3 regions of the Streptomyces sp. NPDC096311 genome follow, and region 1 is predicted to be linked to each of the others. Evidence: riboswitches for the same ligand, from Rfam matches in the RefSeq annotation. Region 1 holds a riboswitch; each other region holds the start of a gene.

Region 1 (5,113 bases):
CTTGCCCCCGGGCCAAACCCCCCTATTGGGCCCTATATCAAAAACCCGGGGGGGGGCGGGGGGCGCGCGGGGGGGGGGGGCCCCGGGGGGGGGGGGGCCCCGACCCTCGAGGACGTGAGAGGCGCGGCGGGTGTCAGCCGACGGCGACACCGTGCGAGCGCAGATACGCGACCGGGTCCATGTCCGAGCCGTAGTTCGGGGTGGTGCGGATCTCGAAGTGCAGGTGCGGACCGGTGACGTTGCCGGTCGCGCCGGAGAGGCCGATCTGCTGGCCCTCGGTCACGGTCTGGCCCGCCGAGACGGACAGGGCGGACATGTGGGCGTACTGCGAGTACCGGCCGTCGGCGTGCTGGATGACGACCTGGTTGCCGTACGCGCCACCCCAGCCGGCCGATACGACGGTGCCGGCGGCGACGGCCTTGATGGTGGTGCCGGTCGGGACCACGAAGTCCACGCCGGTGTGATAGCCGCTGGACCACATGCTGCCGGCGACCTTGTAGCCGGTGCCGATGGTGGCGCCCCCGACCGGCAGGGTGTAACCGGTGTCGGTGGCGGTGCCGGTGACCCGGGGGGCGGCGGCCTGGGTCTTGGGCGCGTCCGCCGCGCCGGACGACCCGGTGGCCGACTGCGCCGACGACCGCGTGGACGTCTTGGCGGACGACTGCGTGGACGTCTTGGTCGACGGCTTGGTGTCGTCGGTCGACGCGGCCCTCTCGCCGATCGTGAGCTTCAGGCCGGGGTGGATCAGCGAGGGGTCGCTGCCGATGGCCTGGCGGTTGTCGGAGTAGAGCTTCTGCCAGCCGCCGCTGACGTGCTGCCGCTCGGCGATCCTGGAGAGCCAGTCGCCGGCCTTCACCGAATAGGTTTTCGTCGAGACCGTGGACGTCGTCGCCGTCTTTTCCGAAACCGTCACGGTCTTTTCCGAAACCGCCGCGCCGTAAATGATCGCGGTCTTTTCCGGAGTGGACGAAACCGCGGCCGTCGGCGTCGCGGCATGGGCACCGGCGGTCCCCATCAGCGGCAGCGCAAGGGCGGCACCACCGGTTCCGGCCACGGCGATCGAGCGTGAGAAACGCTGGGACTTGGGTCGGCGGTGCTTACCCTTCGCGGGCATGAAGAATTCCTCTCCGGCGCCTGCGAGGTGAGCTGTCGGGTGCGGGCTGGAGATGCCCGGCCACGCGGCTGCGCGGCTATACCCCTAGCCGTTCCGGAGACCGGAACAGGCGTGGTACCTGTGGGTCCCCCGCTCCTGCCGGTTACCGGTGGGTGTGCGGATACCGGGCGGCGGCAGGATTGGGCGTCCGTCCGGATTGAGGGCGAACGTAAGCGAGATGGAGGCGCATCGCCAACCATGTGGCTTTTCTGTGCACGTGCCTTTCTTGATCCAGGCCGGAATTCCGGTCACCCTCCGTGGACAATGATCTCCGCGGTCTCTCGAACTACCCGGGAATTCGGGCGGATCGAGAAAGCGGGCCCGCAACGCATCGTCACGAATATGACGCTGCTCACGCAGGTCACACCACGGTCCTTTATTCCAGGTCCAGTTGGAATTAAGGCATCAATAAGGGCAGATCGCTCACATACGACGTAGTCGGACAACTGCCGCATCAAAGTCCCCGCGCAGCCTCGTCCGCAACCCGTGATGCAGCAGCACCGCACCTCGATGCATTTCGCCCGTTTCGCGGCATTCATACGCGGCGCTCGCATCGAGCCCGCGCAACCGGAGCGGGGCGACCGGCTCGCCGTGACGCTGGGCCTGGAGCAGGGCGAGGACGACGGTCTCGTCGCCGTGGACGTACTGCACGGCGCTCAGCCCGCCCTCCGGAGGCCGCAGCCGGTAGAGGTCGCCGCGCTGCACGACCGGCCGGATCTCCTTGTAGAGCTCCACCCACTCCCGCGCCTCGACGAGGTCCGCCTCGCTCCAGTCGGCCAGGTCACCGCCGACCCCCAGCACCCCGGCCATGGCGCTCACGAACCGGAAGCGCAGCGAACTGATCCGACCGTTGAGCTGCGCGTTCGGACTGTCGGTGACCCAGGCGGCCATGATCCGGGCCGGGTGGATCTGGCTGAAGCCGTGCTGGATGGCGAGCCGGTCGAGCGGGTCGGTGTTGTCGGAGGTCCACACCTGGTCCGTACGCGCCATGACGCCGAGGTCGATCCGGCCGCCACCGCCCGAACAGGACTCGAAGGCGACCCCGGGATGCTCGGCGCGCAGCCGGTCCAGGAGCCCGTACAGGGCCTCCACGTGCTCGACCCACAGTTTCTGCGGATACGGCTCACCGGGCCAACCGGCGTCCGTGAAGCAGCGGTTGAAGTCCCACTTCACATAGTCGATCGGGGCGCTCGAGAGCAGACCGTCGAGCTGCTCCCACAGGTACTCCTGGACATCCGGTCGGGCGAGGTTGAGGACGAGCTGGTTGCGGAACTCCGTCCTGGTCCGCCCCGGCTGGAACTGCACCCAGTCGGGGTGCGCGCGGTACAGCTCGCTGTCCGGGTTGACCATCTCCGGCTCGACCCAGATCCCGAACTGCATGCCGAGCGCGTGCACGTCGTCGGCGAGCGGCTTCAGACCCTGCGGGAAGCGGTCCGGGTTGGGGGCCCAGTCGCCGAGCCCGGCGCGGTCGCTCGTCCGTGCCCCGAACCAGCCGTCGTCGACGACGAACAGCTCGACGCCCATCTCCGCGGCCCGCCGGGCCAGCTCCCGCTGCCGCTCCTCGGAGATGTCGAAGTGGGTCGCCTCCCAGGAGTTGAAGAGCACCGGCCGGTCCTGGTCCGCGTCCGGGATCACGAACGCCCGCTGGTACGCGTGCCACGTCCGGCTCGCCGCGCCGAAGCCGCCGTCGCTCCACAGCCCCGCGAAGACGGGGGTGGTGTACGACTCCCCCGTCTCCAGGCGCAGCAGTCCGGAGTCGTCGTACCCGGCGCCGGCGGAGATCTGCACGCGCGCGTCGGGGAGTTGGGCCACGCACATCCGCCACGAGCCCGACCAGCCGAGCGCGCACCCGTAGACCTCGCCGCTCTCCTCACTCGCCCCGCTGTCCAGCGCGACCCACGGCAGGTGCTGGTGCCCGGTGTGCCCGCGGCGGCTGCCGATGACCTTCTCACCGTAGGTGAGGGGGGAGCGCGCGAGTCGGGACTCGGCCGCCCACCGCCCGTGCAGCTGGGAGAGGCGCCACCCGTCGCGCTCGGGCAGCGTCCAGGTCGCGGAGTCCGCGCGCAGCAGCTCCAGGGAAGGTCCTTCGTTGGCCAGGGTCACCCAGCGCTCGACGACGTCGCCGCGCATCCGGTAGTGCAGGGTGATGCCGAGCCCGTCGTCCGCGAAGCGCAGCCGCAGTTCGTCGCCGTCGGCGTGTTGCTCCACGAAGGACGTCTCGAAACGCCACTCGGTGCCGCGCCGCTCCTGCGTCCGTACGGACAGCGCCGGGCGTACGAAGCGGGGGCCGCCCTCGACGGGATACTCCTCGCGCCCGTCGAGCCGGGACTCGAAGGGCCGGTACGGCGGGCCGGGCAGGTCGGCCAGCGACTCGGCGTCGGCGAGGGCGATCCGTGGCCCCCAGTGGAGATGGAGCAGTTCGTCGAGGTCGGTCAGCCGTAGTGCGTAGCTGCTCGTGGGACCCGAAAGAAGCCACGTACGACCATCTTCGCCGATATCGATCATCAAACCCTCACAGATTCGAACATCCGCACTCAATCACCAACATCATCAACGGCGTCTCACGCGGGAGGCAACGGCTGTGGACAACTTCATTGCCTGAGGAACCCATGTCGTATCGTCGAAAGCGCGATTCCCGTCGGCGAGCGTCGCCGAGCAGTGCCGGCGGTCCAATGGGAGGAGTCCCCGTGACGCAGCAGGTGCCGTCGACCGAGCCGGAGCTGGCCGGAGTGCGCAACTTCCGAGACGTGGGCGGCCTGCCCACCGTGGACGGCCGGCGAGTGCGCTACGGACGGCTGTTCCGCAGTGGTCATCTCGCGCACGCCACGGAGGAGGACGCCGCGTTCCTCTCCTCTCTCGGGCTGCACACGGTCTTCGACTTCCGCAATGCCGCGGACCAGAAGCTGGAGGGGCCGGACGTCGATCTGCCCGGTGTACGGAACGTGAACCTTCCGCTCACCGACCCTGCCGACGGCAGCGAGTTCTGGAAGATGGTCCGTGAGGGTGACGTCGAACAGCTGCGCGGCCACCTCGGCGACGGCAAGGCGGCGAACCGGATGATCGGTTCCTACCGCACGATCGTCAAGGAGCGCACGGCCGAGCACTCCCACGTGCTGCACGCCCTGGCCGAGGACAGCGTGCCCGCGCTGATGCACTGCGCGGCGGGCAAGGACCGCGCGGGCCTCTCCATAGCCGTGACGCTCCTCGCCCTCGACGTCGAGCGCGACGCGATCGTGGCCGACTACCTGGAGTCGAACGCGACCCACCGCCGCTACAAGGTGCGCCGCACCGGCTCCTCGGAAGCGGCCCGCTCCCCCGAGGTCATGGAGCTGCTCAGTCCCCTGTTCGACGCCCGCGCCGAGTATCTGACCGCGGCCTTCGAGACGATCGAGGAGACCTGGGGCGGCATCGACGCCTACCTGGAGCAGGGGCTGGGGGTCACGCCCGAGCAGCGGGAGCGGCTGCGCGAGCGCCTGCTGGACTGAACCCTGGGCTACTGGTTCTGCCCGCCCAGCTCGAACAGCAGATAGATGAAGGCCGCGAAGAGGTGGCCGACGGCGATGTAGATGAAGAGACGTACCCACAGGGCGCGGGGGAACTTCTCGACCATGCGCCGCCGAGGGGCGAGGTCGGCGGATTCCGTGGACTCCGGGGGTTGCGTGGATTCCGTCATGACAGCTCTCCCATGGTCGGGTGTCCTGCCGCCGGGCCGAGACACAGCGCGGCGGTGGGGCTCTGCAGCAGGGTGTGTACGAAGAGGAGGTCGGCCCCCGACTGATCGGCAGCCGCGATGCGGTGCGGGGTCAGCGAGTCGAAGTGCGCGCTGTCCCCGGGGGCGAGCACCTGGGCGGTGTCCCCGAGGCGCAGCCGCAGCCGCCCCTGGAGGACGTAGAGCCACTCCTCACCGGGGTGGACGCGCACGATGTCGCCCTGCGAGCCGTAGGGGACGTGCACCCGCAG
Region 2 (5,113 bases), on a different contig from region 1:
TGCGTCGCGGGGGCGAGCGTCGCGCCCAGCACCGCGAGCCCCTGCGTGGCCACACAGCCGAGGAACACCCCTCCGGGCATACGGGGCCGCCATTGCCGTACGACCAGGAGGAGCAGCCCCGGCCAGAGCGCCGCCGACAGGGCGAGCAGGGCCTCGGCCGGCACCTTCCACCCCAGCGTGACCAGCCGCGTGCCGAGCACGGTGGTCGCCGCGACCGCGGTGAGCGCGCTCGGTGTACCGGCCTCCGTCAGCCACCGCTCCCGCTCCCGCAGCAGCCGTACGACGAAGGCCGCGGCGAGCCCGAGCCAGCCGACGGCCGCCAGGGCCAGCACGATCCGGGACAGGATCTCGTAGCCGGTCTGCTCCAGCCCGATCGAGATGATGCCGGTGGCCAGGATCGCGGCTCCGGCGCCCGGCGGACTCTGCGCCCACCAGCTGCGCAGGCCGGTCCGCCGGGTGCCGGGCGGGGAGATGGCTGACATGGGCCCGATGCTAAGGACCTTCGAGCGGGTTGGCGGCGGGCCACGCGCGCGTGGAGCTCGATGAGCCCCACGCGCGCGTGCCGGGCGGCGAGGCGTTAGGCCGGACGCACCACGCTGTGGATGATCGACTCGCCGCCGTAGAAGATCGACTCCTCGCGGACGTACGCGCCCGGCTTGGGGGCGTGGATCATCATGCCGTTGCCGACGTAGAGGCCGACGTGGCTGATGTCGTCGTAGAAGAAGACGAGGTCACCGGGCTTGATGTCGGAGAGCGGGACCGTCGTGCCCACGTTGACCTGGTCCCAGGTGGTACGCGGGAGATCGACGCCGGCGGCCTTCCAGGCGGCCTGCGTGAGGCCGGAGCAGTCGTAGGAGCCGGGCCCGGTCGCGCCCCAGACGTACGGCTTGCCGACCTGGGTGCGGGCGAAGGCGAGGGCCTTGTCGGCCTTGGCGGTGTACGAGGAGTCGGTGGCCGAACTGCCGGAGGTGCCGGCGGAGCCCGTGGTCCCGGAGGTGCCGGAACCCGTCTGCTGCTGTGCGGCCGCCTCCTGGGCCTTCTTCTGCGCTGCGGCCTGCTGCTGGGCCAGCTCCGCCGCCTTGCGGTCGGCCGCTTCCTGCTGCTTCTTCTCGATCGCCGCGAGCCGCGCCTTCTCCTCGGCGGTCAGCTTCGACAGCAGGGAGCGGGCCTCGGCGAGCTTGCGCTGGACGTCGGCCTTGGACGTCCTCAGCGCGCTCTGCGTCGTGGTGAGCGTCTGCAGGCTCTCAGAGGCCTCCGCGCGCTTCTTCGTGGTGGCGGCCTGCTCAGTGACGTAGTCGTCGACGGCCGCCTTCTGGCGGGTGGTCAGACGGTTCATCAGCTGGGTCTGGTCGAAGTAGTCCTGCGGATTGTCGGCCAGCAGGAGGCTCGCGGTGTCGGGGGCGGCGGCGCCGGTGCGGTACTGCGCCGCGGCGAACGAACCCAGTTCCTCGCGCGCGGTGTTGAGCTTCTCGGTGCGCTGGGCCACGTCATCGAGGAGGGAGTCGACGCGCTTGCGCTGCTGGGCGGTCTTCTCCCTGGTCGCGTTGTACTTCTCGGTCGCCGTCTCGGCCTGGTGGTAGAGGTCGTCGACCTTCTTCTCGACCTCTTCGATGCTCGGCTTGGAGTCGGCCGAGGGCGCGGCGTTCGCCGTCTGGGAGAGCAGGGCCACGGAGGTGAGGGCCGCCGTGGCGAGGGCGGGAGTCCGTATACCCGCTATGCGCGTACCCGTAGGACTCCACTTGCGATGCGACGCCAAGGTGGCGACTCCTTCCGTCATCCGCCTACCGAGTTAGCTGTCGGGTTCGGGCGGGTACTTCCGGAAGGTTTGCCCTACGGTCCCTGCCCCAGCGGACAATTGGACCGATTCACCCCAAGGTCGGTTGGGTCCCCGGCTCCGGCTGCCACACGGGCGCACCGGACTCGGCGGAGGCCGCACGGCCCGGCGGTGTTCGCCGGTTGGGTCGAGCGGCCTGCCCGGCACGCTAGCCAACTCATAAGTGTTCTGTGAAGTTTGATGTGCGATATGCCCGATACATTTTTGTGACCTTGGTCCTGGCGGCCATTGATCGGGACTGGTTGTGGCTGACCGTAATGAAACGATCCTGAACGGTGACGGCGTCCGCGGTGGCAAGGGCGGCGGAAAGGCCGGTGGAAAGGGATCAGGCGCGGTCACGTAAAGAGACCATGTGCCGTCGCGGAAAACCGGTCGGGTTTTCAGGGTGGCCGCGGGTTGTCAGTGGGGCCGCCTAGACTCGGAGAGCGATGAGCAGCCTCTTTGATGACAGCTTTCTGGCGGACCTCCAGCCTTCCGGGGCCCACGAGGAAGAGCCCCCGCCGCCGCCCGAGGACGGAGCGCCGGAGCCGCTTCCGGACGACCTGTTCGGCGGCCGCTTCGACGCGCCCGCGAGCAGGGACGCCTACTACCGCGACGGCGCGCCCCGCCCCGCCGTGGACCCGGCGGCCCTGCTGGACGGGCTGAACGAGAACCAGCGCGCGGCCGTGGTGCACTCCGGCTCCCCGCTGCTCATCGTGGCCGGCGCGGGCTCCGGCAAGACCCGGGTGCTCACCCACCGCATCGCCCATCTGCTGGGCGAGCGCCATGTCCACCCCGGCCAGATCCTCGCGATCACCTTCACGAACAAGGCCGCGGGCGAGATGAAGGAGCGCGTCGAGCAGCTCGTCGGCCCGCGCGCGAACGCGATGTGGGTGATGACCTTCCACAGCGCGTGTGTGCGGATCCTGCGCCGGGAGAGCAAGAAGCTCGGCTTCACCTCCTCGTTCTCGATCTACGACGCCGCCGACAGCAAGCGGCTGATGGCGCTCGTCTGCCGTGATCTGGATCTCGATCCCAAGCGCTTCCCGCCCAAGTCCTTCAGCGCCAAGATCTCGAACCTGAAGAACGAGCTGATCGACGAGGAGGACTTCGCCGCCCAGGTCGCTGGGGGCATCTCCCAGACGGAGTCCGGGGGAGGCTTCGAGAAGACCCTCGCCCAGGCCTACGCGATGTACCAGTCGCGGCTGCGCGAGGCCAACGCGCTCGACTTCGACGACCTGATCATGACCACGGTCAACCTGCTGCGCGCCTTCCCGGACGTCGCCGAGCACTACCGTCGCCGCTTCCGCCACGTCATGGTCGACGAGTACCAGGACACCAACCACGCGCAGTACGCGCTGGTGCGTGAGCTGGTCGGCACCGGCGCGCAAGACGAGGACACCCCGCACGGCGAGCACGACCTGCTCCCCGCCGAGCTGTGCGTCGTGGGCGACGCCGACCAGTCGATCTACGCCTTCCGCGGCGCGACGATCCGCAACATCCTCCAGTTCGAGGAGGACTACCCGAACGCGACGACGATCCTCCTGGAGCAGAACTACCGCTCCACGCAGACGATCCTCTCCGCCGCCAACGCGGTCATCGAGCGCAACGAGTCCCGCCGTCCCAAGAACCTGTGGACCAACGCGGGCGCGGGCGCGCAGATCACCGGCTATGTCGCGGACACCGAACACGACGAGGCGCAGTTCGTCGCCGAAGAGATAGACCGTCTCACGGACGCGGGCGAGGCGAAGGCCGGAGACGTCGCCGTCTTCTACCGTACGAACGCCCAGTCCCGTGTCTTCGAGGAGATCTTCATCCGCGTCGGCCTGCCCTACAAGGTCGTGGGCGGCGTCCGCTTCTACGAGCGCAAGGAGGTCCGGGACGTCCTGGCCTACCTGCGTGTACTGGCCAACCCGGAGGACTCGGTCCCGCTGCGCCGCATCCTCAACGTGCCCAAGCGCGGCATCGGTGAGCGCGCCGAGGCGATGATCGACGCGCTCTCGCAGCGCGAGAAGATCAGCTTCCCGCAGGCGTTGAAGCGCGTCGACGAGGCGTACGGCATGGCCGCGCGGTCCACGAACGCGGTCAAGCGCTTCAACACGCTGATGGAGGACCTCCGTACGATCGTCGAGTCCGGTGCGGGCCCGGCCACTGTCCTGGAGGCCATCTTCGAACGCACCGGCTACCTCGCCGAGCTGCAGGCCTCGACCGACCCGCAGGACGAGACCCGGATCGAGAACCTCCAGGAACTCGCCGCCGTGGCCCTGGAGTTCGAGCAGGAGTCCGGTGCGGGTGAGGGCGAGACGCCCGTCGGGCTCGCCGCCTTCCTGGAGCGGGTGGCCCTGGTCGCCGACTCCGACCAGATCCCCGACGAGGATGAGGACGGCTCCGGCGTCATCACGCTGATGACCCTCCACACCGCCAAGGGCCTGGAGTTCCCGGTCGTCTTCCTCACCGGCATGGAGGACGGCGTCTTCCCGCACATGCGCGCGCTGGGACAGGTCAAGGAGCTGGAGGAGGAGCGGCGCCTCGCGTACGTCGGCATCACGCGCGCGCGAGAGCGGCTGTACCTCACCCGTTCGTCCATGCGCAGCGCCTGGGGCCAGCCCTCGTACAACCCGCCGTCCCGTTTCCTGGAGGAGATCCCGGAGACGCACCTGGAGTGGAAGCGCACCGGCGCGACCGCTCCCATGCCCTCGGGGCCCGTCTCCGGTGTGGCCGCCTCGCTGTCGTCCTCGCGTTCGCGGTCCGCGGCGTCCGGTGCCTCCGGCTTCGCGACGCGCCGCGGGGTCTCCGAGAAGCCGGTGGTCTCACTCGCGGTCGGCGACCGGGTCACCCACGACCAGTTCGGCCTGGGCACCGTGGTCGGCGTGAAGGGTACGGGTGCGAACGCGGAGGCGACGGTCGACTTCGGCGAGGCGAAGCCGAAGCGGTTGCTGCTGCGGTACGCGCCGGTGGAGAAGCTGTAGTTCTACGGGGCGGCAGCATGGCGCCCGGCGACGGCGTTCGGTCACGTCGCCGGGGGAGGGGCCGATGGATGACGTCGGGCGGCCCGGGGCCCCGTGGGTCACGTCAGGCCCGAGGCCCCGTGGGTCACGTCGGGTCCAGGCCGTGGCTGCGCAGCCACGGCAGCGGGTCGATCGCCGAGCCGCCCGCGGGGCGGACCTCGAAGTGCAGGTGCGGACCGGTCGAGTTGCCGGAGTTCCCGGAGAAGGCGATCTGGTCTCCGGCCTTCACGACCGTCCCCGACGGCACCTTGTAGCTGGAGAGGTGGCAGTACCAGGTCTCCGTGCCGTCCAT
Region 3 (5,113 bases), on a different contig from region 1:
ACCATATGCCCGAGGGGATGCTTCTCAAGTCGACCCCGGTCGCGTCCAGCCTCGATGCCCCGCAGCCCGGCCACACGATCGCCGACTACTGCGACGCGGCGGGGATCCGCCGGCTTGTCACGGACGAGGACATCATTCCGGTCGAGACGTTCATCGCGTACGGCGAGTGGTTCCAGCAGAAGCTGGTGCCCGAGCTGGAGCGGGTGCGGGTGGTGTCCGTCGACCGCCGGGGCGGCGAGGGCTTCGAACTCAAGCTGGACTCGGGGGAGTCGTTCACGGCGCGGGCGGTCGTCGTGGCCACGGGACTGTACGGACTCGCGCATCTGCCGCCCGAGCTCGGCGGCGCTGCGGCGGACGGACCCACGCCCACCGGCCCCGTCTCGCACAGCTCCCAGCACCACGACCTCGCCCGGTTCTCCGGCAAGGAACTGATCGTCGTCGGCGCGGGCCAGTCCGCGCTGGAGACGGCGGCGCTCGCGGCGGAGGCGGGCGCGCAGGTCCGGGTGGTGTCCCGGGGACGGGGCAGGGTCGCCTTCGGCGCACCGCCCTGGAAACAGCCGAAGCTGCGTCCCGAGTCGCCCTTCGGGCGCGCCTGGTCCCTGTGGGCACTCAGCTACTACCCGCACCCCTACCGCTATCTGCCCGCCGACGCCCGGCACTACCTGGTCCGCCGGGTGCTCGGCCCCCTCGGGGCGTGGTGGCTGCGCGACCGCTTCGAGGGCAAGGTCGAGGTCAGCGAGGTCTCCGGGATCGTTCGCGCCGACGTCTCCGACGGGCGTCCGGTCCTCTCCGTGCGGACCCTGGGCGGTCGGGGCGAGGAGCTCTCCGCCGACCATGTCATCGCAGCGACCGGATATCGCGTCGACATCGCCGCGATGGACTTCCTGGGACACGAGTTGCGTACGGCGCTCGCGGTGAGCCGCGGCACTCCCAAGCTCGGTGCGGGGTATTGCTCCTCGGTGCCCGGGCTGTACTTCACGGGGTTGCCGGCGGCGGCTTCGTACGGGCCGGTGATGCGGTTCGTGTGCGGTACGGAGTTCGCTTCGCCGCGGCTGGCCAAGCACTTGGCGGGCGCGCACGGGTGAGGTGGCAGGGGTCCGTACGGCCGGAGGGGTCGGTGACTGGTGGGCCACGCCGTGGGCGGGGCCCAACCCGTCGCGTCGGAGCTTGTGTTGGGCTCAGGCGGCCACAGTCACCGCAGCCGCGTCATCCTCTGGAGTGACATTCCGGTCGGAGTCTTTTCGTACCGCCCGCTCGGTGAGTGGGGGCGGAAGTGCACTTTGTACGCCCGGTACGCCCCGTACGGTGAACGGCGTTGCTGACGGGATACCGGACGTCGTCCGGTTCACGCCGGGCCGATGAGTCGTTCGATCCGTATTCTTCGGATCATGGCCGCTCCGACTGCATATTCACTTATCGCCACTGACCTGGACGGAACGCTGCTCCGCGGCGACGACACCCTCTCCGACCGGTCCCGGGCCGCGTTGGAGAGGGTGGCCGAGGCGGGCGCCCGACACCTGGTCGTGACGGGGCGCCCGGCGCCGAGAGTACGACCTCTGCTCGACGAACTCGGCGGCGCGGGGCTGGCGGTGTGCGGGCAGGGGGCGCAGCTGTACGACGCGGCGGCGGACCGACTGCTGTGGTCGGTGACCCTGGACAGGGAACTCGCGGAGACCGCGCTCGGCAAGATCGAGGCGGAGGTCGGGCTGCTCTACGCCGCGGTGGACCAGGACGGCGTGGACGGGCTGACGCTCATCGAGCCGGGGTACGTGATGCCGCATCCGACGCTTCCGGCGGTACGGGTGCATCACCGCGACGACCTGTGGACGGAGCCGATCAGCAAGGTGTTGCTCCGCCACCCGTCGCTGTCCGACGACGAGTTGGCCTCGGCGGCCCGGGGTGTGGTGGGTTCGCTGGCCACCGTCACCATGTCGGGGCCCGGGACCGTCGAACTCCAGCCAAGCGGCGTGACCAAGGCAACCGGTCTGGCGCTCGCCGCCGCCCACCTCGGTCTCACTCCCGCCGCCACCATCGCCTTCGGCGACATGCCCAACGACATCCCCATGTTCGACTGGGCCGCCCGGGGGGTCGCCATGGCCAACGCCCATCCGGAGCTGAAGACGGTGGCCGACGAGGTGACGCTGTCGAACGAGGACGACGGGATCGCGGTGGTGCTGGAGCGGCTGTTCCCGTACCGGTCGGACCGGTACCGGGAGCCCGGAGAGCCCGGTGGGTCCCGGCAGCTCTCCGAGGCTCTCCGACCCCACTAGCCATATCGGCCATATAAGCGATATCAGCCATATCGGCAATATCGGTCATGCTGGCCGCATCGGCCCCGGCAGTCGTATCAGCCCTACCGGCCCCGCCGGCCCCGCCGGCCCCACCAGTCCCGTCAGTAGGGCCCGTTGACGTTGTCGATCGAGCCGTACCTCGCCGCCGCGTAGTTGCAGGCGGCCGTGATGTTCGCGACCGGGTCGTAGGGGTTCATCGACGTGCCGGGCACGTGGTAGGCCTTGAATGTGGGGTCGATGACCTGGAGCAGGCCCTTGGAGGGGATGCCGGCCTTGGCGTTGGAGTCCCAGTTATTGATGGCCAGGGGGTTTCCGGAGGACTCGCGCATGACGTTGCGGTGGATGCCGTTGTAGGTGCCGGGGATCTTGGCGCGGGCCATGATGTCCAGCGAGTGCTTGATCCATCCGTCGAGGTTGTTCGCGTACGTCTTCGAGGTGGTGGGCGCCGTCTTTGCCGGGGTCTTCTTGGTGGTGTTTTGGACGGTTTTGGTGCCCACGGTCAGGGTGAGACCCGGACGGAGCGTCGTCGGGTCGGGGCCTATGACCGCGCGGTTGGCGGCGTACAGCTTCGCCGGGCCGCCGCTCGTGGGGTACTTCTTCGCGATCGTGGCCAGGGTGTCGCCCGCGACCACCTTGTACGTGATGAGCTGGACATCGGTGCTGGTGGCCGTGGCGGCCTGCGCGCAGGTCGCGCTCACGAGCGGAAGGGCGAGTGCGACTGCGCCCATTCCTGCGGCGAGGATGCCCCGGGTGAGCATGCCCTGGATCTTGAAGTTGCGGTGCTTGCCTCGTGCGGACATGGCGAATTCCTCTCCGGCGCCTGCGAAGTGAGCTGTCGGGTTCGGGCGGGAGCTGCCCGGCCGCACGGTGTGTGCGACGTCACCCCTAGCCGTTCCGGTGTCCGGATCGGCGGCTTACCTGGGTCCCCCGCTCCTGCCGTGCGTGTGTGTGGGTGGCTGGGATATTCCGGTCGGCGGCTGGATTGGGCGGTCCGTCCGGATCGACGTGAACGTATGCGAGAGCACATGTCCGGAACAAGCCCTCATTTCCCGGTGTAGATCGCTTTCACCTGGGTGATACGGGGGAGAAAATGCCCGATTAATCCGGAACGCGACGCTCAACTTGCCTTATGCAAAGGGGGAGTCGTCAAGAGGGGATAAAGAGCCCACTTCGCATGGGAGTGACCCAATTCACGCGGCCAAGCGGAAATAAAGCGGCACTGACGGCAAATCGGACATCACGCTTCGAGTGTCCAGGCCGGTGAGCCCGCGGGCGGAGCCGGGCGGACCTCCCACACGGACAGGTCCGTGTCGGGGTCGTCGTCGGGCAGCCGGCGTGCATGGGGCTTGAAGTAGAGGCCGTAGGCCCAGTATTCGGGGAGTTCGTGGCACATCAGGTCCGGGTAGGACCCGAACTCCTGCCCCGCGTAAGCCCTGTTGATCCTCGCCACCGCCTCGGCCCGGGGGATCCCGAAACGCGTGACCATCTCGTCGGCCATCTCGCGGAAGTACGCGAGCGTCCCCTCGTCCAGGGCCATCAGGAACTCACCGGTCCGCGCCATGCTCTGCAGGGTTGCCCATGCCGCGGCCGGGTCTCCAGTCAGCCGTCCGGGGGATTCTTCTCTCCCAGGTCCGATGGAAGACCACCTCGTTGCCGTCCTTGCAGGTCAGCTCGTTCGAGGTGATGAACTCCCGGGCGTCGCAGCTGAGTTCGGAGCGTGTCTCGACCTGGGCGTCCCAGGGCAGCTCCGGGCGGTGCGGACGGATCGACCTCGTCGAGCGGGTGCGGGCGGAGAGCGGGTCCGGCTCGTGGATGGTGTACGTGTCCCGGGCGTCCTCCGTGCGTTCGAGGTCGTCCGGGTGGACACGGGTGCCGTCCTGGCGAGGGTCGACCTCCAGTCGCCACTCGCCCCTCGCCACGTCACGGGCGACCAGGCGCTCGGGGCGGGGCTCGTCAAAGGTGGCCGGGGATGTCACTCCCAGGGGTTCGGACTGCTCCGGCTCCTCGAAGGTGATCCTCAGGTCCGACTCCCTTGCTCGCACCGGAAGTTCGAGGGAACTGCCCGCCGGGTCCAGGACGAACCCCGCCGTCGAGCCCGGCTGGGGCCAGATCCACGGCCAGCAGGCGGTGGACAGGGAGAGCCGGATGCGGTGGCCGGGTGGGAATGCGGGGCCGATGGCGGTCAGGTCGAAAAGCACGTCCTCCGTAGAGCCCGGTTTCCAGGAGACCGCCTGGTCGGGGCCGTAGCGCGCTGTCAGGTTCAGAGCACCCCGGGTCACCAGCGTCGAGGAACCGTCGGCAGCGACGTCGCACACCCGGGCGATCACCTGGCCCCAGGGGGAGTGGGACGTCAGGCGGAGGCGGACCCTGGGGCGCCCCAGGATCCAGGTCTCCCCCGGGACCTCGAACTCGAAGCAGGCCGATCTCGCGTCCTCCTCCCGCTGGTTCGGCGGCAGGTCCGCGTCGTTCCCGACGGGGCGGAAACGGCCCGCGTCCACGCCCGTGTGCTGAGGGGAGCGCACCAGCACCGGTGCGCCCCGCAGTGCGTACGCGATCGGGGTCACGGAGGGGGAGGGGCAGGCGGCGTCGCCCACCCAGTGGCCGGGAACGGACGGGTACGTCGTCGCCGGGGGTGCGCGGCCAGGACGTAGGAGGGCGGGAGGGGCTCCGCCATGACGTCACGGTTGCTCACGCCGGGGTCCGGATCGCCGTCCACTCCGGGCACTGGGTCGTCGTCCCTCCGGGGTCCGGATCGTCATCCACGCCGGGCCCTGGATCGCCGTCCACGCCAGGGCCCGGATCGGCGGTCGCACCGGGGTCGG

Evidence for each region. Region 1 has a riboswitch for cyclic di-AMP ahead of ACIRA5_RS49310 (peptidoglycan DD-metalloendopeptidase family protein). Riboswitches for the same ligand answer to the same signal wherever they lie in the genome.
Region 2: it holds a riboswitch for cyclic di-AMP, as region 1 does, so the genes downstream of both, ACIRA5_RS12415 (NlpC/P60 family protein) here and ACIRA5_RS49310 (peptidoglycan DD-metalloendopeptidase family protein) in region 1, are expected to answer to the same signal.
Region 3: it holds a riboswitch for cyclic di-AMP, as region 1 does, so the genes downstream of both, ACIRA5_RS13690 (transglycosylase SLT domain-containing protein) here and ACIRA5_RS49310 (peptidoglycan DD-metalloendopeptidase family protein) in region 1, are expected to answer to the same signal.

What each region holds. Positions count from the first base shown of each region.
Region 1 covers NZ_JBIWFN010000033.1:81,510-86,622, reverse strand. The annotation lists gene ACIRA5_RS49310 (peptidoglycan DD-metalloendopeptidase family protein) at 134-1,114, opposite strand; cyclic di-AMP (ydaO/yuaA leader) riboswitch at 1,117-1,275, opposite strand; gene ACIRA5_RS49305 (alpha-galactosidase) at 1,577-3,658, opposite strand; gene ACIRA5_RS49300 (tyrosine-protein phosphatase) at 3,841-4,638, shown strand; gene ACIRA5_RS49295 (DUF6126 family protein) at 4,647-4,763, opposite strand; gene ACIRA5_RS49290 (helix-turn-helix domain-containing protein) at 4,823-5,113, opposite strand, start outside.
Region 2 covers NZ_JBIWFN010000004.1:182,631-187,743, reverse strand. The annotation lists gene ACIRA5_RS12420 (tellurite resistance/C4-dicarboxylate transporter family protein) at 1-482, opposite strand, end outside; gene ACIRA5_RS12415 (NlpC/P60 family protein) at 578-1,756, opposite strand; cyclic di-AMP (ydaO/yuaA leader) riboswitch at 1,763-1,936, opposite strand; gene pcrA (DNA helicase PcrA) at 2,263-4,782, shown strand; gene ACIRA5_RS12405 (peptidoglycan DD-metalloendopeptidase family protein) at 4,907-5,113, opposite strand, start outside.
Region 3 covers NZ_JBIWFN010000004.1:453,737-458,849, reverse strand. The annotation lists gene ACIRA5_RS13700 (FAD-dependent oxidoreductase) at 1-1,085, shown strand, start outside; gene ACIRA5_RS13695 (HAD family hydrolase) at 1,389-2,270, shown strand; gene ACIRA5_RS13690 (transglycosylase SLT domain-containing protein) at 2,393-3,091, opposite strand; cyclic di-AMP (ydaO/yuaA leader) riboswitch at 3,096-3,256, opposite strand; gene ACIRA5_RS13685 (hypothetical protein) at 3,529-3,852, opposite strand; partial or broken gene ACIRA5_RS13680 (CocE/NonD family hydrolase) at 3,836-5,113, opposite strand, start outside.